Regions from separate parts of the Roseomonas haemaphysalidis genome, predicted to be linked through region 2. Evidence: riboswitches for the same ligand, from Rfam matches in the RefSeq annotation. Region 2 holds a riboswitch; the other holds the start of a gene.
The links. A riboswitch is a leader RNA that binds a small molecule or an ion and turns the genes downstream of it on or off. The one in region 2 is predicted to bind glycine.
Positions count from the first base shown of each region.

Region 1: another riboswitch for glycine. It lies ahead of IAI59_RS02645 (D-amino acid dehydrogenase); the one in region 2 lies ahead of gcvT (glycine cleavage system aminomethyltransferase GcvT).

Region 1 covers NZ_CP061177.1:580,161-584,558, reverse strand. Annotated here, with positions in the region: gene IAI59_RS02655 (efflux RND transporter permease subunit) at 1-246, shown strand, start outside; gene IAI59_RS02650 (S1C family serine protease) at 328-1,308, shown strand; gene IAI59_RS02645 (D-amino acid dehydrogenase) at 1,345-2,598, opposite strand; glycine riboswitch at 2,649-2,730, opposite strand; glycine riboswitch at 2,734-2,822, opposite strand; gene IAI59_RS02640 (Bug family tripartite tricarboxylate transporter substrate binding protein) at 2,994-3,953, shown strand; gene IAI59_RS02635 (MBL fold metallo-hydrolase) at 4,014-4,398, shown strand, end outside.
Region 2 covers NZ_CP061177.1:1,645,615-1,650,012, reverse strand. Annotated here, with positions in the region: gene IAI59_RS07590 (DsbA family protein) at 1-461, opposite strand, end outside; gene IAI59_RS07585 (DUF721 domain-containing protein) at 536-1,081, opposite strand; gene IAI59_RS07580 (A/G-specific adenine glycosylase) at 1,087-2,136, shown strand; glycine riboswitch at 2,336-2,436, shown strand; glycine riboswitch at 2,441-2,527, shown strand; gene gcvT (glycine cleavage system aminomethyltransferase GcvT) at 2,579-3,685, shown strand; gene gcvH (glycine cleavage system protein GcvH) at 3,697-4,071, shown strand; gene gcvP (aminomethyl-transferring glycine dehydrogenase) at 4,071-4,398, shown strand, end outside.

The sequences.
Region 1 (4,398 bases), 1.1 Mb from region 2:
ACCCGGCTGCGGCCGATTCTGATGACCTCGCTGGCCTTTATCCTGGGCGTGCTGCCGCTGGCCATCGCGACGGGCGCGGGGGCGGAGATGCGGCAAAGCCTCGGCACCGCGGTGTTCGCCGGCATGCTGGGCGTGACCGGCTTCGGGCTGGTCTTCACGCCGGTCTTCTACGTGGTCGCCCGCGCCATGGCGCGGCGCGACCGCCCGGCGCGGCCGGAGGCGCTGGCCGTCCCGGAAGCCCGATAGCGGCCGGCGTGCCACCGGAGGCCGCCGCCGGGCGTTACCCCGGCTGCGACCGCGACGACAGGCAGGACAGGAGGCAAGGCCATGGCAGCAGCAGACGACGAGGACCGGGTTCCGGAGCCCCTGCGCCCGCGGCCCGAGGACTATGCCTACGACCTGGACCAGGCGCTCTCTGCCGTCGTGACCCTGCATGCCAGGGTGCCGGAGGACGCCTTCACCGCCGGCACCCTGGGCACGGAGCGGCTGGGCAATGCCGTGCTGATCCGTGACAGCGGCCTGCTGCTGACCATCGGCTACCTGGTGACCGAGGCGCAGGAGATCTGGCTGACCACCGCCACGGGCCGCGTGGTGGCCGGCCATGTGCTGGGCTACGACCAGGTGACCGGCTTCGGGCTGGTGCAGGCGCTGGGCTCGCTGGGCGTCCCGGCGCTGCCGCTCGGCCGCTCCTCCGAGGTGCCGGTGGGCGCCCAGGTGGTGTTCGCCGGCGCCGGCGGCCGCGCCGGGGCGCTGGCGGCGCGGGTGGTGTCGCGCCAGGAATTCACCGGCTACTGGGAATACGTGCTGGACGAGGCGCTCTACACCGCCCCGGCGCACCCGCTGTGGGGTGGCGCCGCGCTGCTCAACCCGGCGGGCGAGGTGGTGGGCATCGGTTCCATCCAGCTGGGTCACGACCCCGGCGATGGCCGCGTGCGGGTGCTGAACATGAGCGTGCCGGTGGACCTGCTGGCGCCCATCCTGGACGAGATGCTGACGCTGGGCCGCCCGGCCCGCCCGCCGCGCCCGTGGCTGGGCGTGTCCGCCAGCTCGGACGAAGGGCAGGTGGTGCTGGTGGGCGTCACGCCGCGCGGTCCGGCGGCGCGGGCCGGGTTGCGCAAGGGCGACGTGGTGCTGGCGGTGGACGAAACGCCGGTGAGCGACATCGCCGCCTTTTTCCGTGCCCTTTGGGCGGTGGGCGATGCCGGCGCCAGCATTCCCCTGACGCTGGAGCGCGAGGACGACCGCTTCGAGGTCAGCGTCACGTCCGGCGACCGGCAAAGCTTCCTGAAGGCCGCGCCGCTGCACTGAGGCGGCAGCGCGGCCCCCAGGGGCCCCCAGGGGCCGCTAGGCGGCGGCCCGCAGGCCGGTGCCGGCCGCCGCATCCACCGCATCCGCCGCCATCTGCGCGGTGGCGGCCGACAGCGTCCAGCCCAGGTGGCCGTGCCCGGTGTTGTAGAACACGCCCGGGCGGCTGCCGGCGCCGACGCGCGGCATCAGGTTGGGCGTCATCGGGCGCAGTCCGGCCCAGGGCACCACGCGCGCGGTGGACACGCCGGGGAACAACTGCTGCACCCAGTCCACCAGCGGCTTCACCCGGTCGGCGCGGATGTCGCGGTTTTCGCCGTTGAACTCGGCGGTGCCGGCGACGCGGAAGCGGTCCTCGCCCAGGCGGCTGGTGACGATCTTGGTGGCATCGTCCAGCAGGCTGACCTGTGGCGCCGCCTGCCGGCTTCCAGCATCGTCCAGCTGCACCGTGATGGAATAGCCCTTCACCGGGTAGACGTTGACCCGGTCCCCCAGCATGGCGGCGAAGCGGCGGCTGGCCACGCCGGCGCAGATCACCACCTGGTCCACCGCCAGCACCTCGCCCGCGCCCTGCGGGCCGCCGGCGGGGCGCCAGTCGATGCGGAGCCCGCCCTGCTGGTGGGCGATGCCCGTCACCTCGGCGTCCAGCAGAAAGCGCGCGCCGCGGCGCTGGCAGGCCTCGGCCAGCCCGCGGGTGAACTTGTGGATGTCGCCCGTGGAGTCGGACGGCGTGAAGAAGCCGCCGTGCCACTGCCCGCCCAGCGCCGGCTCGATCCCGCGCATCTCCTCCGGCGTCACGGCCGCGCGGTCGAGGCCGCCTTCGCGCAGCAGGCCGTTGACGCGGGCGGCGGCATCGAAGCCCGCCTTGTCGCGGTAGACGTGCAGAATGCCGCGCCGGCGCAGGTCGAAGTCGATGTTCTCGCGCTCGGCGATGCCGAACAGCTGCGCCCGCGCCGCGATGGCCAGCCGCGTGGTGGCGATGGTGTTGTCGCGGTACTGCGGGATGCGGCCGACGAACTCGCCCAGCCAGCCGTATTTGTGCAGCCCGGGGCGCGGGTTCAGCAGCAGCGGCGCGTCCCGCCGCAGCATCCACTTCATGCCCTTGGCGATGGTGGACACGCTGTTCCACACCTCGGCGTTGCTGGCCGAAAGCTGGCCGCCGTTGGCGAAGGAGGTTTCCATCGCGGCGTAGCGGTGGCGGTCCAGCACGATGACGGAATGCCCGCGCTCCAGCAGCGCATAGGCGGTGGTGACGCCGGTGATGCCGGCTCCGATGATGGCGACCGTGCTCATGACGGGCTCCAGGCAAGGGTTTGCGGCACGGCCCGTGCCGTTCCGCCCCCATCTGTCCTGTTACCTGAGAGCGTGACCGGCGCTGCCGCCGGCATCCCCTTCGGTGGGCGCGCGAGGCGCCTCTCTCCAGATCGTCCCCGGCATGCGGTCCCTGGTGCCTGAGAGTTTCCCGGGGGGTTGCTCCGTCGGCGGCGGCCGGAACCGCGCTCTCCCGCATGCCGTGCATGGACAAGGAGAAGCATCCACCTTTCCCCTGCCGGGCGTCAACGGGAATCCGCGTCCGGCCGCCGCCGCTGTCGCCCGGCGCGGCATGGCTTTAGGCTGCCGACGGGGCCTGGCGGAAGCCGCGCCAAGCGGACCGCCGGCCCCGGGAAATTACAGGAAAGCCGCGTTCCATGCGACACATCCTGGCCATGCTCGGCCTTTGCCTGCTCGCCTTCCCGCCGCCCGCCCGGGCGCAGCTGCCGGACCGGCCGCTGCGCATCATCGTCCCCTCGCCCCCGGGCGGCACCGGCGACATCGTGGCGCGCCTGCTGGCGGAGGCCGTCTCGACCCGGCTGCCGCGCGGCGCCGTGGTGGACAACCGCGCCGGCGCCAACGGCAACATCGGCATGGGCGAGGCGCAGCGCGGCGCTGCGGACGGCTCCGTGCTGGTGCAATGCGCCTTTGGCCCCTGCGGCGCCAACCCCTCGCTCTACGCGCAGCCGGGCTACGAGCTGGACGGCTTCGTGCCCGTGATCCTGACCGGCGCGGTGCGCAACGTCATGGTCACGCGCCGCGGCTTTCCCGCCCGCACCCTGCCGGAGGTGATCGCGCTGGTGCGCGCCAAGCCTGGTACCGTCACCTTCGCCTCGTCCGGCGTCGGCGCCTCCAACCACCTGGGGCCGGAGCTGCTGCGCACGCGCTTCGGGCTGGACTGGGTGCATGTGCCGTATCGCGGCAGCGGCCCCGCCATCACGGACCTCGTCGCCGGCACGGTGGACGTGTTCTTCGACAACCTGCCGTCCATCCTGCCGCAGATCCGCGCGGGCGCGGTGCAGCCGGTCGCCACCCTGGCGGCCGGGCGCCTGCCGGAGCTGCCCGACCTGCCGACCTTCGCCGAGGCCGGCGCGCCCGGCGTGGTGATCGACAGCTGGTTCGGCTTTCTGGCGCCGCCGCGCACGCCGCCGGCGGTGGCCGAGGCGCTGAACGCCGCCTTCGACGAGGCCCTGCGGCGGCCCGAGGTGCGGGAGCGGATGCAGGGCGCCGGCGTGGTGCCGCTGGGCGGCGGCACCGCCCGCATGGCGGAGCAGGTGCGCTCGGAAACGCAGCGCTGGGGCGAGGTGATCCGGGCCAACGGCATCCGCGCCGAATAGCGGGGGGATTCTTTCCCACCCGCTTCCATGCTTCACTCCTCCGGGCAAGGAGACGGCCACATGCACTTCACCCTTGGCGACGTCCGCGTCGACCTCGTGCTCGACATGGATGTCTTTCCCCTGCCGGCCGCGCGCATCATGCCGGGGCGCGACCTCGGCGAGCTGCTGCCCCACCGGGCGCTGCTGGAGCCCGACCACATGGACTTCGCGCGTGGCGACCTGCTGCTGGGCATGCAGGCGCTGCTGCTGCGGCTGCCGGGGCTGACCGTGCTGGTGGACACCTGCGTGGGCGAGCACAAGGAGCGCCCGGCCCACCCGCACTGGCACCGCCGCGCGGCCAGTGGCTTTCTGGACGCGCTGGGCGTGCCGCCGGAAGCGGTGGACGTGGTGCTGTGCACCCACCTGCACGCCGACCACGTGGGCTGGAACACCCGCCTGCGGGACG
Region 2 (4,398 bases):
GCCACGGCGGCATCCACCTGCGCCCGCGTCATGCCCGCCAGCGCCGCGATCTTGGCGATCTCGGCGATGTTGTCGGCGCCGCGCGCGAAGGCCCAGCGGTCCTGGCTGGCCAGCAGCGCGCTGATGAAGCCCTCGTAGCGCTCGGCCGGCAGGCTGCGCGCCACCTGCGAGGCCGCCAGCGCCAGCTGGTCCAGCGGGAATTCCTTCCACACCATGCGGGCATTGCCGGTCGGGCCCATCAGCCGTTCCTTGATCTGCGGCCAGCTTTCCTTGTGAAAGGCGGCGCAATGCGGGCAGGTCAGGGAAAAGTATTCCTGCACCACGACCTTGGCGCCGGCCGGGCCGTAGCCGCGGTCGCCCAGCCGCGCATCGGCGTTGGTCGGCGAGGCGCCCTGGGCCAGGGCGGGCGCGGCGGCAAGCACCAGCGGCACGGTCAGCAGCGAACGGCGCGAAAGGGTCAAGGCGGCCTCCTCAGGTGGCTTGGAACAGCGATGTGCGGCGGCAGATAGGGTCGCGGCGGCCGCGCCGCCAGCCGTCAACCGGCGTTTCGGCGCCCCCGATAAACCCCCTGGCCCAATCTTGCCAGAGCCGCCCGCAACTCCGGGTCCTCCACGCCTTCCAGACGGGCGGCCAGCGCGTCCGGCAGCGCCACCGCCGCGGGCTTGGGTGGCGGTGGCCGGCGCGGCGGCAGCGCCGCCTGCACAAAGCGCAGCCGCTGCACCAGCGCCTGCCCCATGGCGGTGTTGATGCGCCCGATCAGCTGCGGTGCCAGGTGCTGCAGCTCCATCGCCACCGGGCCGGAGCAGGCCAGCGTCAGCGTGCCGCCGGAGACGCCGCGCGGCACCGTCTGCGCCGCCAGCACCGGCCCCGCGATCTGCGGCCAGTCGATGATCAGCTGCGCCGCCGCCGGGCTGCGCTTGCGGAACACCGGCCGGGTCAGCGCCGGCAGCAGCGCGCCCAGCGCGCGTGGCCCGCGGTCCGACCGCCATCCGGGGCCGCCATCGGGCGCCAGGGCCGGCTTTTGCGCGGTTTTCGCCGCCGGGGGGGTTGCGCCGCCGCCGTTCCGGTCCTTTTGCTGCATACGTGCTGCCCGCCGCCTCCCTGCTTCTCGAATGGTACGACCGCCACCGCCGCACCCTGCCCTGGCGGGAAGCGACGCGCGATCCATACCGTATATGGCTCTCCGAGGTCATGTTGCAGCAGACCACGGTCGCCGCCGTCGGCCCGCGCTGGCGCCGCTTCCTGGTTCGCTTCCCGGATGTCGAAACCCTCGCCGCCGCCCCCTGGGACGCGGTGGCCGAGGAATGGGCCGGGCTCGGCTACTACGCCCGCGCCCGCAACCTGCACGCCTGCGCCCAGGCCGTGGTGGCGCGCGGCGGCTTTCCCGACACGGAGGACGAGCTGCGGGCATTGCCCGGCATCGGCGCCTATACCGCCGCCGCCGTGGCCGCCATCGCCTTTGGCCGCCCCACCGTGCCGCTGGACGGCAATGTCGAGCGCGTCACCGCCCGGCTCGGCGCCATCGAGGCCCCGCTGCCCGGCGCCCGCCCGGCGCTGGCCGCCCTGGCCCGCCGCTGGATGGAGCAGGACGCCGCCCGCGCCCGGCCATCGGATTTCGTGCAGGCCCTGTTCGACCTCGGCGCCACCATTTGCACGCCGCGCAGCCCGGCCTGCGCCCTGTGCCCCTGGCGCTCGGACTGCGAGGGCTTCCGCACCGGCCTCGCCCCCAGCCTGCCGCGCAAGGCGGCCAAGAAGGCCCGCCCCTTGAAGCGCGGCGTGCACTTCCTGCTGCTGGACGGCACCGGCCGCCTGTTGCTGCGCCGCCGCCCGCCCACCGGCCTGCTGGGCGGCATGCTGGAATTGCCCGGCACCCCCTGGCGCGAAACCCCCTGGACCGACGCCGAGATCCCGCCCTTCGCCCCCCTGCCCGGCCTGGACTGGCGGGCGCTGGACGGCGAGGCGAAGCACGGCTTCACGCATTTCGAGCTGCACATGGCGCTGCGGGTCGCCACCGCGCCGCCCGGCGCCAACCTGCGCGACGGCGAGTGGATGACGCTGGCCGCCGCGCGGGCCGCGCTGCCGGGGACCATGCAGAAGCTGCTCGACTTGGCGGAGAGCGAGGGGGCGATGGGGTAAAGGCCGGGGGAAGGAATTCCCCCGGACCCCCATCCTTTTTCTGCTTGATGGCGCCGGGTTGGGCGGTCAGGCGGGCCCTCACCGTGGTTCTGACCGGCAAACAGGCAAAAGAAAGATGGGGGCTCGGGGGAATTCTTTTCCCCGACCTTCTGCACCGTTGCCTCGCGCCCGCTGCTCGGGCAGAGAGAACCCCACCCGCTGATCCCGCGCGGGAGAGCATGGCAGGCAAGGCGCCCTGCCGTCGCCGAAGGCGCAACCGGCCCCCGGAAACGCTCAGGCACCAGGAACCGCGTGGGGAAGGGGACTCTGGAAAGCCCGGCGCGCGAGCGCCGGCACCGACGGAGTAAGGCGCGAGGCTTTCGCGCTGAATCTCTCAGGTCATCGGACAGAGGGGGGCCACGAACCCGGACACGCCGCGCGCAGGCGCGGCGATGGAGGCTGCGTGGCCGATACGACTGAAACGCTTCTGGAAACCCCCCTCGCCTCCCTGCACCGGGAGCTGGGCGGCAAGATGGTGCCCTTCGCGGGCTATGCCATGCCCGTGCAGTACCCCGCCGGCATCATGGCCGAGCATCTGGCGACGCGCGCCGGTGCCGCGCTGTTCGACGTGTCCCACATGGGACAGGCCGAGCTGGTGGGCGAAGGCGCCGCCGCGGCGCTGGAGCGCCTGACGCCGGCCGACGTGCAGATCCTGAAGCCGGGCCGCCAGAAGTACGGGCTGCTGACCACGGAAGCCGGCGGCATCCTGGACGACTTCATGGTCGCCAATCTCGGCGACCGCCTGTTCCTGGTGGTCAACGCCAGCCGCAAGGCGGTGGACTACGCGGCGATCGAGGCGGCGCTGCCCTCCGGCGTGTCCCTGAAGCGCCTGCCGGACCGCGCGCTGGTGGCCTTCCAGGGCCCGGGCGCCGTGGCATCGCTGGCCACCATCGCGCCCGCCGTCGCCGGCATGCGCTTCATGGACGTGCTGGCGGTGGAGATCGCCGGCATCCCCACGCTGGTCAGCCGCAGTGGCTACACCGGCGAGGACGGCGTGGAGATCTCCGTGCCGGCGGAGGAGGCCGAAAGCCTCGCCCGCGCGCTGCTGGCCCTGCCGGGCGCCACGGCGGCCGGCCTCGGCGCGCGCGACTCGCTGCGCCTGGAAGCCGGGCTGTGCCTGTATGGCAACGATATCGACGAGACGACCAGCGCGGTGGAAGCCAATCTGGTGTGGACCATCGGCAAGCGCCGCCGCACCGAATGGAACTTCCCCGGCGCGGACCGCGTGCGCGAGGAGCTGGACAACGGCCCGAAGCGCCTGCGCGTCGGCATCCTGCCCGACGGCCGGCAGCCGGCACGCGGCCACACCCCCGTGCAGGTGGGCGGCGACGTGGTCGGCGAGATCACCAGCGGCGGCTTCGGCCCCAGCCTGAACGGCCCCTGCGCCATGGGCTACGTGGCGCGCGGGCATGCCGCCGACGGCACGGCGCTGGACCTGATGGTGCGCGGCAAGGCCTCGCCCGCCCGCGTCGCGGCCACCCCCTTCTTTCCCCACCGCTACATTCGCTGAGGAGCCCTGTCATGGCTGAAACCAAGTACACCAAGGACCACGAGTGGGTGCGGCTGGAAGGTGGCGTGGCCACCATCGGCATCACCGACCACGCGCAGACCGCGCTGGGCGACGTGGTGTTCGTGGAACTGCCCGAGGCCGGGCGTGAGGTCGCGGCCGAGGAGGCCGTGGCGGTGGTCGAAAGCGTCAAGGCGGCGTCCGACGTCTACGCGCCGATCGCCGGCAAGGTGGTCGCGGTGAACGATGCGCTGGTGGACAACCCCTCGCTGGCCAACTCGGCGCCCACCGCCGACGGCTGGTTCTTCAAGATCGAGGCGGCCGACCCCGCCGCCGTGGAGGCCCTGATGAGCGAATCCGACTACGCCGCCTTCGTGGACAGCCTCTGATGACCTCGGCCCTCGACGCGCTGAGCGCGCTGGAAGACCACGGCGCCTTCGCCGCCCGGCATATCGGCCCGTCGGGGGCCGAGATCGCCGCCATGCTGAAGGTGGTGGGCGTCGACAGCCTGGACGCGCTGGCCGACCGCACCGTGCCGGCCGACATCCGCGGCCAGGACTTCTCCACCCTGCCGGCGCCGGCCACGGAAGCCGAGGCCATCGCCGAGCTGCGCGCGCTGTCCGAAAAGAACGTGCTCAAGAAGTCACTGATCGGCATGGGCTACCACGGCACCCACGTGCCGCCGGTCATTCTCCGCAACGTGCTGGAGAATCCGG